3 regions of the Faecalimonas nexilis genome follow, and region 3 is predicted to be linked to each of the others. Evidence: predicted binding sites of a transcription regulator. Region 3 holds the regulator's gene; each other region holds the start of a gene.
What was found. Region 3 encodes NrdR, which represses ribonucleotide reductase genes. Its sites were predicted from a motif close to CACAANATNTTGTG; they were not measured.
Positions count from the first base shown of each region.

Region 1: the regulator NrdR is predicted to act here: its motif matches at 2,353-2,366, upstream of nrdD (anaerobic ribonucleoside-triphosphate reductase).
Region 2: the regulator NrdR is predicted to act here: its motif matches at 2,660-2,673, upstream of AC6I5B_RS07225 (ribonucleoside-diphosphate reductase subunit alpha).

Region 1 covers NZ_AP029189.1:2,102,070-2,107,301, reverse strand. The annotation lists gene metA (homoserine O-acetyltransferase MetA) at 1-858, shown strand, start outside; gene AC6I5B_RS10755 (hypothetical protein) at 1,133-1,306, shown strand; gene AC6I5B_RS10750 (helix-turn-helix domain-containing protein) at 1,494-1,928, shown strand; gene nrdD (anaerobic ribonucleoside-triphosphate reductase) at 2,427-4,547, shown strand; gene nrdG (anaerobic ribonucleoside-triphosphate reductase activating protein) at 4,549-5,046, shown strand; gene AC6I5B_RS10735 (dCTP deaminase/dUTPase family protein) at 5,030-5,232, shown strand, end outside.
Region 2 covers NZ_AP029189.1:1,437,058-1,442,289, reverse strand. The annotation lists gene AC6I5B_RS07230 (ribonucleotide-diphosphate reductase subunit beta) at 1-337, opposite strand, end outside; gene AC6I5B_RS07225 (ribonucleoside-diphosphate reductase subunit alpha) at 365-2,614, opposite strand; gene AC6I5B_RS07220 (O-acetylhomoserine aminocarboxypropyltransferase/cysteine synthase family protein) at 2,767-4,044, opposite strand; gene AC6I5B_RS07215 (hypothetical protein) at 4,265-5,232, opposite strand, start outside.
Region 3 covers NZ_AP029189.1:902,987-908,218, forward strand. The annotation lists gene yjeM (glutamate/gamma-aminobutyrate family transporter YjeM) at 1-203, shown strand, start outside; gene AC6I5B_RS04435 (ABC transporter ATP-binding protein) at 305-1,078, shown strand; gene AC6I5B_RS04440 (ABC transporter permease) at 1,079-2,293, shown strand; gene AC6I5B_RS04445 (PRC-barrel domain-containing protein) at 2,339-2,599, shown strand; gene nrdR (transcriptional regulator NrdR) at 2,651-3,103, shown strand; gene truA (tRNA pseudouridine(38-40) synthase TruA) at 3,167-3,916, shown strand; gene AC6I5B_RS04460 (exodeoxyribonuclease III) at 3,913-4,665, shown strand; gene AC6I5B_RS04465 (isochorismatase family protein) at 4,680-5,210, shown strand.

The sequences.
Region 1 (5,232 bases), 1.2 Mb from region 3:
GTGATGGATGAACATCGTGCGATGCATCAGGACATCCGTCCGATCAAGATTGGTCTGTTGAATCTGATGCCCTTGAAGGAGGATACAGAACTTCAGATTTTAAGATCACTGTCAAATACACCATTGCAGGTAGATGTGGTTTTTGTGAATGTGTCCAGCCATAAATCGAAAAATACATCGACCAGCCATCTCAACAAGTTTTATGTGTCGTTTGAAGAAATCAAAGACCAGAGATTTGATGGCTTTATCATCACAGGCGCTCCGGTAGAACAGATGCCGTTTGAGGAGGTTGACTACTGGGAAGAACTGAAAGAGATTATGGAATGGACAAAGACACATGTGACTTCTACAATGCACTTGTGCTGGGGAGCGCAGGCGGGACTTTACTATCATTATGGAATTGAAAAAGTACAGTTGGATGAAAAGGTATTTGGCGTGTTTGAACATCGTGTAAAAAATCGGAAAACACCATTGGTGAGGGGATTTGATGATGTGTTTTATGCACCGCATTCTCGTCATACAACGGTTCCGACAGAAGCAATTGAGAGTGAAGAACAGCTGATCATTCTTGCGGAATCAGAAGAAGCCGGAGTATTTCTGACGATGTCATTGGATGGAAAACAGATCTTTGTGATGGGTCATCCGGAATATGACCGTGTGACATTGAATAACGAATACATGCGAGATAAGAATAAGGGATTGGAGATTGCACTTCCTAAAAATTATTATCCAGATGACAATTTTGAGAACAGACCGCTTTTGACATGGCGCTCACATGCAAATAACTTATATACAAACTGGGTGAATTATTATGTATATCAGGTGACGCCGTATGACTTGTACGGAACACCGTTTTAATGCGGGATCTACGGGATTTGTTGAAAAGTCAAAGTATCGTAAAATGATGTTAAATATCGGGCAGTATTGCAAAATTGGGAGTACAAAGGGAGTATAAAAAAGCCCTTATGGGAGTACAAAAAGTATGATATAAACTGTCTTTTGGAACAATATTATGAGGGCGTATTGTGTAAGTGCAATATGCCCTTAAATTTATGAGAAAAGTAATGCTAAAGACTAGGAAATGTGATAGAATGGCAGGAATAAACAGATTTGAAATTATGGAGGTGTAGTAATGCACAAAACTATATTGATTGAAGAAATTACCATTGAGAATGTAACAGAAAAAATAAATGAAAAAGTACAAGAAATGGGAAAAGACGGTTATCAGATTAAAACCATGTCCTTTTGGGGAACAGATAAAGTTGTGTTGATTTTCAAAAAAGGGCTAAAAGGAAGTTTGCTATAACTTCCAGCTTGTAGAACTGAAAAGCATAAAATTATAGAGAAAAGTACCTGTCAAAGAATCTTTGCGTAACTATATATGTAATGTAAGATGTTGATTGCTTTACTTTAGATATTATTTTGGGGATAATAATATTCAAAGGAGGACGAAAATATGAACAAGGTAACAACACAGGAAAGGGCGAGATATTATGAATATAGGAAATCAAATATTGAATATTCGTAAAGAAAAACAATTAACACAAGAGGAGTTTGGCAGATTATTTCATGTTACTCGACAAACTGTTTCAAATTGGGAAAACGGAAAAAGTTATCCTGATCTGCAAATTCTTGTAAGCATGAGTAATCAATTTGATATTTCTCTTGATACATTATTAAAGGAGGATTCGAAGATGGTACAATCTATGGATAAAGAAAGAGCAATGGGCATAATAAAACATGAAAAATCAATTGTAGATTTTTTTACAGGTGCTGGAACAGGAATTGCTGTATCTTGTTTATTTTCCCCAGATTCATCGATAAGAACTACAGTCATTATTGTTGCAATTATAATGATAGGTATAGGTTGGTATAAAAAATCAAAGAATGATAAAAAGGTATTTCAATATATTAAAGAACATGATTAAATGAATTTTGGTAATAACAAATTTCAGTTGTAGCAGACAGTTTTTTGATTGACTGTCTGCTTTTCTCTTTTTAATCATAATTGATAGTGGTGCTATAAAATGGTTCATATCCGTTGTGAAAAGACCATTTAGAGTGATATAGATTGATTGCAAGGATAGTGGGAGTTCCATTGATTTGGTTATGTTCTGCTTCGATTTCCGCTACCACTTCATCGGTATTCCAGTATTGATATACGATAACTTGTAATTCGGTATCACGATTAGCGCCAGAGCATGGGAGTACAAAGAACTTCAAAATAGGCTGTCAATAGATGACGGCCTATTTTTTTATCCAAAAATATGGAAGAGAGAATCTGATATTTTTGTCTATTATTCCGATTTGACGAAAGACCATCAGAGTGATAGTATTAGTATTACACGGAAATACTGTATATAGTGATTTGAAATTGGATTAACACTAAATATAGATGATAATATAAAATGGAAAGGAAGAGACGGATGATCAGAGTAATCAAAAAAGATGGGACAAAAGAAGAGTTTAACGTACAGAAAGTGGTTGTTGCGGTCAATAAGTCAGCATATCGTGCGTTGATCAAGTTTACAGATGAGGAGCTGCAATTTATCTGCCAGTTTGTAGAAGAAGAAGTAGAAAAGATGGACACAGAAGAGATCCGTATCGCACAGATGCACAATGTTGTGGAGGGAGCTCTTGAAAAGGTCAACCCGACTGTTGCAAAAAGTTATAGAGATTACCGCAATTATAAGCAGGATTTTGTTCAGATGTTAGATGAGGTTTACAAAAAAAGCCAGTCTATCATGTATATCGGAGATAAAGAGAACAGTAATACAGACAGTGCGCTTGTGTCTACAAAAAGAAGTTTGATTTTTAACGAACTGAATAAAGAGCTTTATAAGAAATTTTTCCTGACAGTGGAAGAAATTCAGGCAATCCGTGAAGGTTATATTTATATTCATGATATGTCTGCGAGAAGAGATACAATGAACTGTTGCCTGTTTGATGTGCAGAATGTTTTGAGCGGCGGATTTGAGATGGGTAATCTTTGGTATAATGAGCCGAAGACATTGGATACAGCATTTGATGTAATTGGAGATATCGTGTTAAGTGCTGCGAGTCAGCAGTACGGCGGATTTACAGTGCCAAGCGTAGATGATATTTTAGAGCCATATGCAGAAAAATCTTATAAAAGACATTTGGAAAAATATATATCTTTAGGACTTCCGCAAGAAAAAGCTGAGGAAGTAGCGTGGAAAGATCTGGAAAAAGAGATGGAGCAGGGATTCCAGGGATGGGAATATAAATTTAATTCCGTGTCATCCAGCCGTGGGGATTATCCGTTTATCACTGTGACAGCAGGGACAAACACTTCAAAATATGGAAAACTTGCCACGATCAAGATGCTTCAGGTGCGTCAGGAAGGACAGGGCAAGGAAGGACATAAGAAGCCGGTTCTTTTCCCGAAACTTGTATTTTTATATGATGAGAATCTTCATGGACCGGGGAAACCGTTGGAAGATGTGTTTGAAGCGGGAATCGAATGCTCCAGAAAAACAATGTATCCGGATTGGCTGAGTCTGACAGGAAAAGGGTATGTTGCAAGTATGTACAAGCAATACGGAAAGATTATCAGCCCGATGGGATGCCGTGCATTCCTTTCACCATGGTATGAAAGAGGAGGCATGACTCCGGCGGATGAAAAAGATACACCAGTATTTGTGGGACGATTTAATATTGGTGCGGTAAGTCTGCATCTGCCTATGATTTATGCAAAAGCAAAACAGGAAAGCAGAGATTTCTATGAGGTGCTGGATTATTATTTGGAACTGATTCGTCAGCTTCATATCCGCACATATGATTATCTTGGAGAGATGAAGGCATCAACGAACCCGCTTGCATATTGTGAAGGCGGTTTCTATGGCGGACATTTGGGGCTGTATGACAAAATCAAGCCGTTGTTAAAATCAGCAACTGCATCTTTCGGAATCACAGCATTCAACGAATTGCAACAGCTGCACAATAAAAAATCATTGGTAGAAGATGGGGCATTTGCACTTGAGGTGCTGGAATATATTAATAAGAAAGTCAATCAGTTCAAAGAGGAAGATGGTCACTTATATGCAATTTATGGAACACCGGCAGAAAATCTGTGTGGAGTGCAGGTTCAGCAGTTCCGTAAAAAATACGGCATTATCGAGAATGTATCTGACAGAGAATATGTAAGTAACAGTTTTCACTGTCATGTAACGGAAGATATTACGCCGATTGAAAAACAGGATTTAGAAGGACGTTTTTGGGATTTGAGTAACGGTGGTAAGATCCAGTATGTCAAATATCCGATTAACTATAATAAGGAAGCAATCAAATCGCTTGTAAGAAGAGCGATGGATATGGGCTTCTATGAGGGGGTTAATCTGTCGCTTGCATATTGTGATGACTGCGGACATGAAGAGTTGTCGATGGATGTATGTCCGGAATGCGGAAGTACTAACTTGACAAAGATTGAGCGTATGAATGGATATTTATCTTACTCCCGCGTCAAGGGAGATACACGTCTGAACGACGCAAAAATGGCGGAAATAGCGGAAAGGAAGAGCATGTAATATGCGTTATCATAATATTACAAAAGATGATATGTTAAACGGAGATGGTCTTCGTGTTGTACTATGGGTATCTGGTTGTGTGCATTGCTGTAAGGAATGCCATAATCCTATCACCTGGGATCCGAATGGAGGATTGGAATTTGATGAGTCGGCAAAACAGGAGATTTTTGATGAATTAGAGAAAAGTTATGTCAGCGGTATCACTTTTAGTGGAGGTGATCCGCTTCATATCAACAACGTGTATGAAGTGACAGCGCTTGCAAAAGAAATCAAAGAAAAATATCCGACAAAGACAATTTGGTTATATACCGGATCTACGTGGGAACAGATTCAGACGATGAAACTGATGAAATATGTAGATGTGCTTGTGGATGGAGAGTTTGAAGTAGATAAAAAGGATGCTACGCTACATTGGAAGGGAAGTTCCAATCAGAAGGTGATTGATGTACAAAAGACATTAGAAAAAGGAGAAATTGTATTACATGAAGAGGATTGCTAAGTTTCACAAAGTAAGTTTTGAACAATTTAAAGAAGGATGGATAGATACATTTGGTGAGGCGGGAGAAAGCGAGATCCAAAAGATTTATGATGCTGTCAAACTGCCGAAAAGAGCAACTTCGGGTTCGGCGGGATATGATTTCTATACCCCGATATCGTTGACAATTCAACCGGGAGAGACAGTGAA
Region 2 (5,232 bases), 530 kb from region 3:
GACATAGATTGACCTCATTTGCCGTGATATACTCGCTGATCCCCGGAAGATTTGCCGTCTGGATACTATCAAGAAAAATGAGAAATGACAGAATTTTATCGTATGCCCGTTTTTCTGCTTTCGGAAGATTTCGATAATCTTTAATATCCACTCCCAGATTAATTTCCTCCGGAATCCAGAAATTATTCATCGCCTGGCGATACCAGCCGCTCACCCATGTGTATTTCATATTGTTAAAATCATTGAGATTTGTTGTGTTTCCACCAATCATTTTCCGCTTCTGAACCTGTATATCTCCGTTCGGATTAAAAAGCGGTCTTTTCTTTAATTGTTCCATTATTCCATCCCTTTCTGTTGCCATTTACTAAGAAGAGCAGACTTCACATTCCTCCACTTCCAAACTTTTTGAACGTATATAATAAATCGTTTTCACACCTTCTTCCCACGCAAGAATATAAAGATCCAACACTTTTCGGAACGTATACTCGTTCGTAATATAAAGATTCATGCTCTGTGCCTGATCGATATGACGCTGACGCACTCCACAGGCGCGCACGGACCACTTCTGATCGATGTAGTGTGCATTTTTGTAATACCAGAACGTCTCCATAGAAAGCTCCGGTGCAACACGCGGCATCAATCCATTTTTCTTTTCTTCGAGGAAATACCGATTCATGATCGGGTCAAGTCCTGCACTCGTTCCGGCGATAATGCTTGTACTGCTCGTCGGCGCTATCGCTAAAAGGTAAGCATTTCGGAGTCCCTGCTGTTTCACTTTTTCCCGAAGCTGATTCCATTTTTCTGTCTTCAAATGTCGTTTATCAAAATATTTTCCTGTCTGCCAATCGCTTCCCTCAAAATATGTGTAACTTCCCTTTTCTTTCGCAATCTCGCTGCTCGCCTCAATCGCAGCATAATGGATTTTAGAAAATACGTCCCCGACAAATTGTAAATGCTGCTCGCTCTCCCATGAAATTCCCTGTTTTGCAAGCATATGGTGATACCCACTCACACCCAGTCCGATCGGGCGATATTTCTCATTATTGATTTTCGCATATGGAACAGGAAAGAAATTCAGATCAATGACATTGTCAAGCGCCCGCACCGCACATTTTGTAATATCCGCAATCTCTTCCCCGTCTTCCACGTTCAGATGTCCCAGAGACAGGCTCGCCAGATTACATACAACAAACTCGCCCGGTTTTGTGACCGTGACAACCACTGTTTCTCCATTCACCGTTTCCACTCGCTCTTCCACTTCTTCGATTCCGCTCATATTCTGCGCAATCTCCGTACAAAGATTACTGCAATAAATCATGCCTTTATGTCCATTTGGATTCATGCGGTTGACATGATCCCGATTAAATGTAAACGGTGTTCCGGTCTCCACTGCGCTTTTGATAATCAGCCGGATAATGTCTTTAATCGGAACGACTCTCTTTTTAATCTGATCATCCTGCACACAGTCCAAATATTTTTCTTTCCACGCTTCTCCATAACAGTCTTCCAGCGCATAGCCCTTCACCGTCAAAATCTCGTGAGGACACATCAGATACCAGTCTCCCTCGATATTGTCTCTTGCCTGCTCCCAAAAATAATCCGGGTAGCAGACCGCCGGGAACACATCATGCGCCTTCATCCGGTCATCCCCATTATTTGTTCGCAAATTCAAAAACTCCGGCAGATCTCTGTGCCACACATCAAGATAAACTGCAACTGCCCCTTGGCGCACACCAAGCTGATCAACTGCGACCGCCGTGTCGTTTGCAAGACGAATCCAACGTATCACACCTCCTGCTGCCCCCTCAAATCCTCGGATAGCGCTTCCGCTTGCCCGCACTTTTCCAAAATACATTCCCATTCCTCCACCAAATTTACTTACTTTGGCAAAATTATCGATACTTCGGTAAATTCCATTTAAACTATCCGGAACAATATCGATGAAGCAGGAAGAAAGTTGGTGATACGGCTTTCTTGCATTCGATAACGTCGGTGTCGCCATCGTCACTTGAAGTTTACTGAGCATATCGTAAAAGCGTTTTACCCAAAGCGCCCTGTCTTTCTGCTCTTTCATCGCCAAATGCATGGCAATTCCAAGAAACATCTCCTGTGGGCTTTCCAGCGCCACACCTTGTCCGGTGTGGATCACATAACGGTTGAGCAGCAATTCCAATCCCGAATACGTAAATAAATCATTTCTTTCAGGAGCTAAAAATGTCTCAAATTCATCGATTTCCTCTTTCGTATAATTCTCCAAAATATACTGTCCATATAGCCCCCGCCCTGTCAGATATACAATTTTTTCATACAGTGTTGTAATCTGACATGATTCTTCCGCTTTCCTCAGTTCTCTTTCAAAAGTAAACAACAACAGCCTCGCTGCAATCATCTCCCATTTTGGGGCTTCCTGTGTAGTCAACTCCACAGCCGCCTTGATCAAAAGTTGCAGATTTTCTTCTATTGAGAGTTCTGGTTTCTGAAATGTCAGAAATTTATCTTCCAATATTCCCAGATAATATATATCTTCCGGGAAATCTTTCTGAATCGCTTCCATATAAGAGGCAATTTCTGTAAACTTTTCAAACGTCTCTATCATCTTTTTTCTATTTCCCATATTTTTACCTCATTACTATTTATAGTATTTTCTAAAACAGAATACCACAATATATAGTTGTTTTCAACCAAAAGAATACATTTCACTCTACACAATTACTATATGCAAAAAGGCACATGACTCTACATCATGTGCCCATTATCCGTTCGTTCTTAAATTTGTTCTAAAGCCTGCCCAATATCTTCTAAGATATCTTCAATATGTTCTGTTCCAATGGACAGTCTGACTGTACTATCATAAATCTGCTGCTCTTCCAATTCTTCTTTTGACAGTTGTGAATGTGTTGTTGTCGCCGGATGAATAACGAGGCTCTTTACATCCGCCACATTCGCAAGCAGTGAAAAAATCTGTAGACTGTCAATAAATTTGTGTGCTTCTTTTTCACCGCCAACAATATCAAATGTAAAGATCGAACCTGCACCATTTGGAAAATATTTTTCATATAATGCGTGATCCGGATGTTCTGATAAAGATGGGTGATTTACACGCTTTACTTTCGGGTGATTTTCCAAAAATGCTACAACTTTTTTTGTGTTCTCTATATGTCTTTCCAATCTCAGTGACAAAGTCTCCACACCTTGCAGTAAAAGGAAAGCATTAAATGGAGAAATGCACGCTCCTTTGTCTCTCAGCAAAATTGCTCTGATATATGTCACAAAAGCAGCCTCCCCGGCGGCATCCACAAAGGAAATACCGTGGTAGCTCGGATTTGCCTCTGCAATGTTCGGATATTTTCCGGATTTCTTCCAATCAAACTTTCCGGAATCTACAATAATACCTCCGAGAGATGTCCCATGACCGCCAATGAACTTTGTTGCAGAATGTACAACGATATCCGCTCCATATTGAATCGGTTGAATAAGATATGGGGTTCCAAATGTGTTGTCAATCACAAGCGGAATATTATGTCTATGTGCAATCTCGGCAATCGCTTCTATGTCCGGGATATCGCTGTTTGGGTTACCTAATGTCTCAAGATAAATCGCTTTCGTCTGTTCCTGTACCGCATCTTCTACTTCCTGAATGTCGTGTACATTGACAAATGTCGTCTGTATTCCCTGTCTTGTAAGAGTGTTCTCCAACAAATTATAGGTGCCTCCGTATATCGTCTTCTGTGCTACAATATGGTCACCTGCCTGTGCGAGTGCCTCAATCGTATACGCAATCGCTGCAGCTCCGGATGCAACTGCCAATGCCGCCACACCACCTTCTAATGCAGCGATTCTTTTTTCCAACACATCTTGTGTAGAGTTCGTCAATCTTCCATAGATGTTTCCCGCATCGCTAAGTCCAAATCTGGCTGCGGCATGTGCAGAATCGTGAAACACATACGATGTCGTCTGATAAATCGGTACTGCTCTCGCATCTGTTGCAACGTCTGCCTGTTCCTGTCCTACATGTAACTGTAATGTCTCAAATCTATATCCCATATTTTCTACCTCTCTTTTTATCAAATTGTCTGGTTCTCGATTTTCTTAACAATCACAGCACATTCGCCCATTTCTGAAATTATGTCTCAACATTAAAAACACTATTTTCATATACCCCATCTCCAATGCTTTTTTATTTCTTAGATATTACCCCTTAATTCCTACCTTGTCAATATGTTTTATGGGCTTTTTGTATCTTTTCTAGAAACAGTAACAGTATTTAATTGCTCAATTCACTTAATTTGACTTCGTCAACTAGAATCGAGCTAATATCCGTCTTCTCTAAATACTCTACAATTTCATCTCGCTTTCCTGAGATACAATAATTCTTTGCTTCCAACACATCTAATTGTTTCGCATCTTCATAACATTCTCTCAGTGCACTCTCTTTCCCTTCACCCGGAAATACATATTTACTGCTTTGTAAATCTAAAGAGTTCCATATATCCATATGGTCCAGCAAATCTTTTAAGTGAGAAAGATACGTCTCTTTCAACTGCGCCTCTGTCATCTCTGTTCGCGCTGCATCCTCTCCACCAATCAAAGAATCCCGCAACGCAAGCCCTCCTTGAAACGATGAATTTGGCTGATAGACTTCCACCCATTGCACATCCACAGCTTCTTTCCGAAGTTCTTCCACCACTTTCGGACTCTCTGCCCCGACAGAAAGATATAAAATCGAAGATTCCGGAAGTTCTTTGATTTTTTCAAGATATTTTTCTTTTTCTTCATATGGATTCTCAAATCGATTTGCCCGAAATGAAGTTACGAATCCACTGTCTCTCCAGTTCACATATTTTCCAAACTTCATATCAACCCACACATTTGGCGCACCATAAATCACCGGACTTCTCCGGTCTGTAATTTGCATAGACAACTCATATCCTGCAAATCCCTTTTTCTTTACTTTTAATGCAACGAGTTCCGCATACGGCTGTGTCGTCTCCCAATAATTTTTCAGAGTTGTCTGCATCTGACTGTGCTCTCCCTCATTTAGCTTTGCCGGGTTGATAAAAATTGCATTTAAAAATGGATTAATAATAAGCAACAGCACAAGAACCACTCCAATAATTCCGGCCAACGTACAGCATACAATCTTCTGAATCTTTTTCTTCATTCTCTGTTCAATTTTCTTCTCCAGTTCTTCCTGCTGCGGCATATCTTCCAGCATCGCTTCCAATTCCTGAT
Region 3 (5,232 bases):
TTGTGATCTTCAAAAATGATACGGTAGCAATCGTCTTTACAGTACTGGTAACAGTGACTGTTGGGTTTGCAAACTTCTTTACAATCATCCAGCCGGCGATGGCGGGAGATGTTGCGACAACTGTTTGGAGTATCGTAGGACCGGTGCTGTTCACTGTAGTAGCATTAGTATTGCACAGCAGATATGAGAAAAAAATGAAATAAAAGAAATATCAGGTTTACAAATCACCACTTTTTAGATAAATTAGAAGGAAAGTGGTGATTTTTTTATTGCATACTAAGGAAATTAAGAAAGGTGGGGGAATATGATAGAGATAAAAAATCTGACAAAAGTGTATAAACTGAACAAAAAGCAGATGAAAGAATCCAAAACAAAGAGCAATCGAAAGGTAGCGGTAGATCATTTGAGCCTAAATGCGCACAAAGGGGAAATATATGGTCTATTGGGTCCGAACGGTGCAGGGAAGACGACGACACTTCGCTGCATTGCAACGATTATTAAGCCAACAGAAGGTGAGGTTAAGGTTGCAGGGCATGATGTGGTGACAGAGGCGGAGCAGGTGCGTAAAAGCATCGGTTTCCTGACAAGTGACATTAAGCTTGATCCACAGTTTACACCCGACTATATGTTTGAATTTTTTGGAAGGCTTCACGGTGTGTCAAAAGAGGTTTTAAAAGAACGAAAAGAACAATTATTTGAGTATTTTGGTATTAAGGATTTTGCGCATAAACAGATCAAAGAACTGTCGACCGGAATGAAACAAAAGGCGGCAATTGCGGTAAGTCTTGTACATGATCCGGAAATCGTGATTTTTGATGAACCGACAAATGGTCTTGATATCGTGACTGCAAGAGGTGTGACAGATTACCTGAAAAAATTGCGTGAAGAGGGAAAGCTTGTTATTGTCTCCACGCACATTATGTCGGAGGCAGAAAAGCTTTGTGACCGGATTGGAGTGATCATTGATGGTCAGAAGGTAAGTGAAGGTACATTGCAGGAAATACTGGATAGTACAGGGACGAAAGATTTGGAGGATGCATTTTTCGAGTTGTACAGAAGCAGAAAGGGGGAGGCGTAGATGAAGAGCATCAAAGAAATCTTCAATAAAGAGATGGTACGTGTTTTCAAGGATAAAAAAATGGTCTTTTCGGTATTTTTTCTGCCGGTTATTATCATGATTGGAATTATGTATCTGATGAGTCAGATGATTACAGGGATGGAGGATGACATCACAAAACACAAGCCGATTGTCTATGTTCAAAATGAACAGGAAAGTTTTGAAAAATTTTTAGAGAGTATCCATGCGGATTATAAGATACATGCGATTTCCGAAAGTGAGAGGGCAGATGTGGAGACGAAGATTCGGGATGGAGAAGCCGATCTTTTGATTGAGTTTCCAAAGAATATGGATGAGATGATTCAAGATTACAAGGAGGGAGATCCGGCTCCACAGATCAAGACCTATTACAATCCGTCGGAAGAATATTCTAATGCGGCATATAAAGAGATCTCTTTGGAAGTACTTGAGGCGTACCGTCAGACGCTGCTGACAGAGCGTGTGGGAGATTTAGAGCAGATTGCAGTGTTTACAGTGAATTCTGACAACGATAAGATGGTCATTCAGGACGAGCAAAAGGCGAGTGGAAAGGCGCTTGGAATGATGCTCCCGTATTTTATCACAATTCTTTTATTTGCAGGGGCAATGGGAATCGGAACGGATATGATTGCGGGTGAAAAAGAACGAGGAACAATGGCAAGCCTTCTTGTGGCGCCGATCAAGAGAAGTTCGATCGTGCTCGGAAAAGTGTTTGCACTGATGGCGTTGTCTGGAATTTCTTCAGTAATTTACGTGGGAGCGATGGTGGCATTTATGCCATTGATGTCCAAGTCGATGCTTGGAACATCAGGTGAGAATTTGAATATCAGTTTGAATGCAAACCAGATTGCAATGCTTGCAGTCCTGCTTATTGGAGTTGCGTTTTTATATTCTACGATGATTGCACTTACTTCGGTGTTTGCAAAGACAATCAAAGAGGCGACTACCTATGTAATGCCGCTCTATATGGTAGTGCTTGTTGTAGGTTTGATGACGATGTTCACTACAGGAAACACAGATGGAAAGATGTACTATATTCCGGTTTATAATATTTCTTTGGTTTTAAAAGGAATCTTAAGTCATGAGGTGACAATGGCACAGTATGGGGTGACGGTGGCGATGACATTTGCAATCGGTTTCCTGCTTGTGGGTATTATTGTAAAAGCATTTGAAAGTGAAAAAGTGATGGCAGCATAGAGGAAAGCGGCATATACTGAATAATAAATGAGTCAGGGAAAAAAGATGCGGTTGTGTGAATTGAGACAGAAAGAAGTGATTAATCTTTGTGACTGCAGGCGGCTTGGGTGTGTGGTGGATCTGGTATTTGATCTATGCAAAGGATGTGTTGAGGCGATCGTTGTACCGGGGCAGGCGAAGATGCATGGGCTGTTTGGATGCGATTCGGAATATGTGATTCCATTTGAATGTATCAAAAAAGTAGGTCCGGATATTATCATGGTAGAAATATGTGAAGAAAAATGTCTGAAAACTTGCAAAGACTAACCATTATCTGCTAAAATGACGATATGAGAAAATCCTGAGGAGGAACAGAATATGAAGTGTCCATATTGCAGTAATCCAGATACGAAAGTAATTGATTCCAGACCGGCAGAAGACGGGAATTCGATTCGAAGAAGAAGAGCCTGTGATGAGTGCGGGAAAAGATTTACTACATATGAGAAGGTTGAGACGATTCCTTTGATTATCATAAAAAAAGATAATAATAGAGAGCAGTATGATCGGGCAAAAATTGAGGCCGGCATTTTGCGGGCGTGCTATAAAAGACCGGTGTCTGCAGAGGCGATTCAAAGGACGATCGAAGCTATTGAGACGGAGATTTTTAAGCGGGAAGAAAAAGAGATTTCCAGCAATCTGATTGGAGAGATTGTGATGGAAAAGCTTAAGAATTTAGATCCGGTTGCCTATGTGCGGTTTGCGTCGGTGTATAGAGAGTTCAAGGACGTGAATACATTTGTGGCAGAATTGAAGAAAATTCTGGATAAATAAACACACTTGATACGAGAGTTCTGGAAACGGAACTCTCTATTTTGAGTAAAGGGAGCAGTATAGATGAGAAATTATAAAATGATAATTGTATATGATGGTTCAAGATACAAAGGATGGCAGAGACAAAATTTGACCAATCTGACGATTCAGACAATTTTAGAACGTACGGTGGAGCAGATCGTTGGTTATCCGGTCGAAATCGATGGCTCCGGAAGAACGGATGCGGGTGTTCATGCAAATGGCCAGGTGGCAAACATGAAAGTGTCGGGGCTTTTAGATGAGAGTTTTGTGGGAGAACTGAACTGTCTTTTGCCGGAGGATATCTGTGTGAAAGAAATGGAGCTTGTTCCTGGAAGTTTTCACAGCCGCTACAGTGCAAAGGCGAAAAAGTATAAGTATTGTATCGATACACGAAAGAAGCCGTGTGTTTTTACAAGAAGATATACATATCATTTTACGAAGGAACTACATCTGGATGATATGAAGAAAGCGGCAGAGTATCTGAAAGGAACACATGATTTTTCAGCATTTACGGATAATAAAGATGAGAAATCAAAAGTGAGGACAATCTATGAGATTAAGATTGTAAAAAAATGGACAAGGCTGGAGTTTGAATTTTATGGAACCGGCTTTTTGTATCATATGGTGAGAATTCTGACAGGAACACTTTTGGAAGTAGGATGCGCAGAAAAGAGTATTGAAGATATAAAGATGGCTCTTGAACAGAAAGAACGAGAACTGACCGGCTTTTTAGCGCCGGCGAGAGGACTGTTTTTAGAAAAAGTATATTATCAGGAAGGAGAAGAAAGATGAAACTGATATCGTGGAACGTAAATGGAATTCGTGCGTGTGTGCAGAAAGGATTTTTAGAATTTTTCCAGGAGGCGGATGCAGATATTTTCTGTATTCAGGAGAGTAAGATGCAGGCAGGACAGCTAGATTTGGAATTGGAAGGATACCATCAATATTGGAATTATGCAGAGAAAAAAGGATATTCCGGGACGGCTGTGTTTACAAAAAAGGAACCATTGTCGGTACAATATGGCATCGGGATAGAGGAGCATGACAAAGAGGGGCGTGTTATTACACTGGAATTTGAGGAGTTTTATTTTGTGACCGTGTACACGCCAAATTCACAGAGTGAACTTGCAAGACTTTCATACCGCATACAGTGGGAGACGGATTTTCTTGCATATCTAAAAGGATTGGAACAGAAGAAACCGGTTATCTTTGCGGGGGATCTGAATGTGGCGTATGCGGAGATAGATTTGAAAAATCCAAAAACCAATCGGAAAAATGCCGGTTTTACAGACGAGGAACGTGCAAAATTCGGTGAAGTTTTAAAAGCCGGTTTTATCGACACATTCCGCTATTTTTATCCGGAGATGGAAGGAATTTACTCTTGGTGGTCATATCGATTCAGTGCAAGAGCAAAGAACGCCGGCTGGAGAATCGACTATTTCTGTGTGTCAGAGAGTTTGAAAGACAGGCTTGCAGACGCAAAAATTTTAACTGATGTGATGGGATCGGACCACTGCCCGATTGAACTGGATCTAAAATAAGGAGGAGATATAAGATGAGAATAGAGGCGGAACATACAGCGGCACTTGTCATTGACTATCAGGAAAAATTAGTGCCTGTCATGCACGAAAAGGAAAATTTGATCTGCCAATCTGGCATTTTGCTCCGAGGGTTAAATGTGCTTGGGGTTCCGATGTTTCTTACACAGCAGTACACAAAAGGACTTGGAGAGACTGTTAATGAGATTACAACGGCTGCGGGAACAGAAGAGTATGTGGAAAAGATTTCGTTTAGTGCATATGAAGGTGTAAAAGAAAAGATAAGAGACAAAAAATATATTATCATCTGCGGGATTGAGACACATATTTGTGTACTTCAGACGGTGATTGATCTGAAAGCAGCAGGATTTATTCCGGTCATTGTGGAGAATTGTGTTTCCAGCAGAAAAGAAAATGACAAAAAGATTGCATTGCAGCGGATGAAAGAGGAAGGCGCAATTATTACGACATACGAGTCAGTGCTTTTTGAACTGCTAAAAGAAGCGGGGACGGAAAAGAGTAAAAAGATACAGAGATTGATTAAATAGAGTGGACGATAGAATCCTTGTT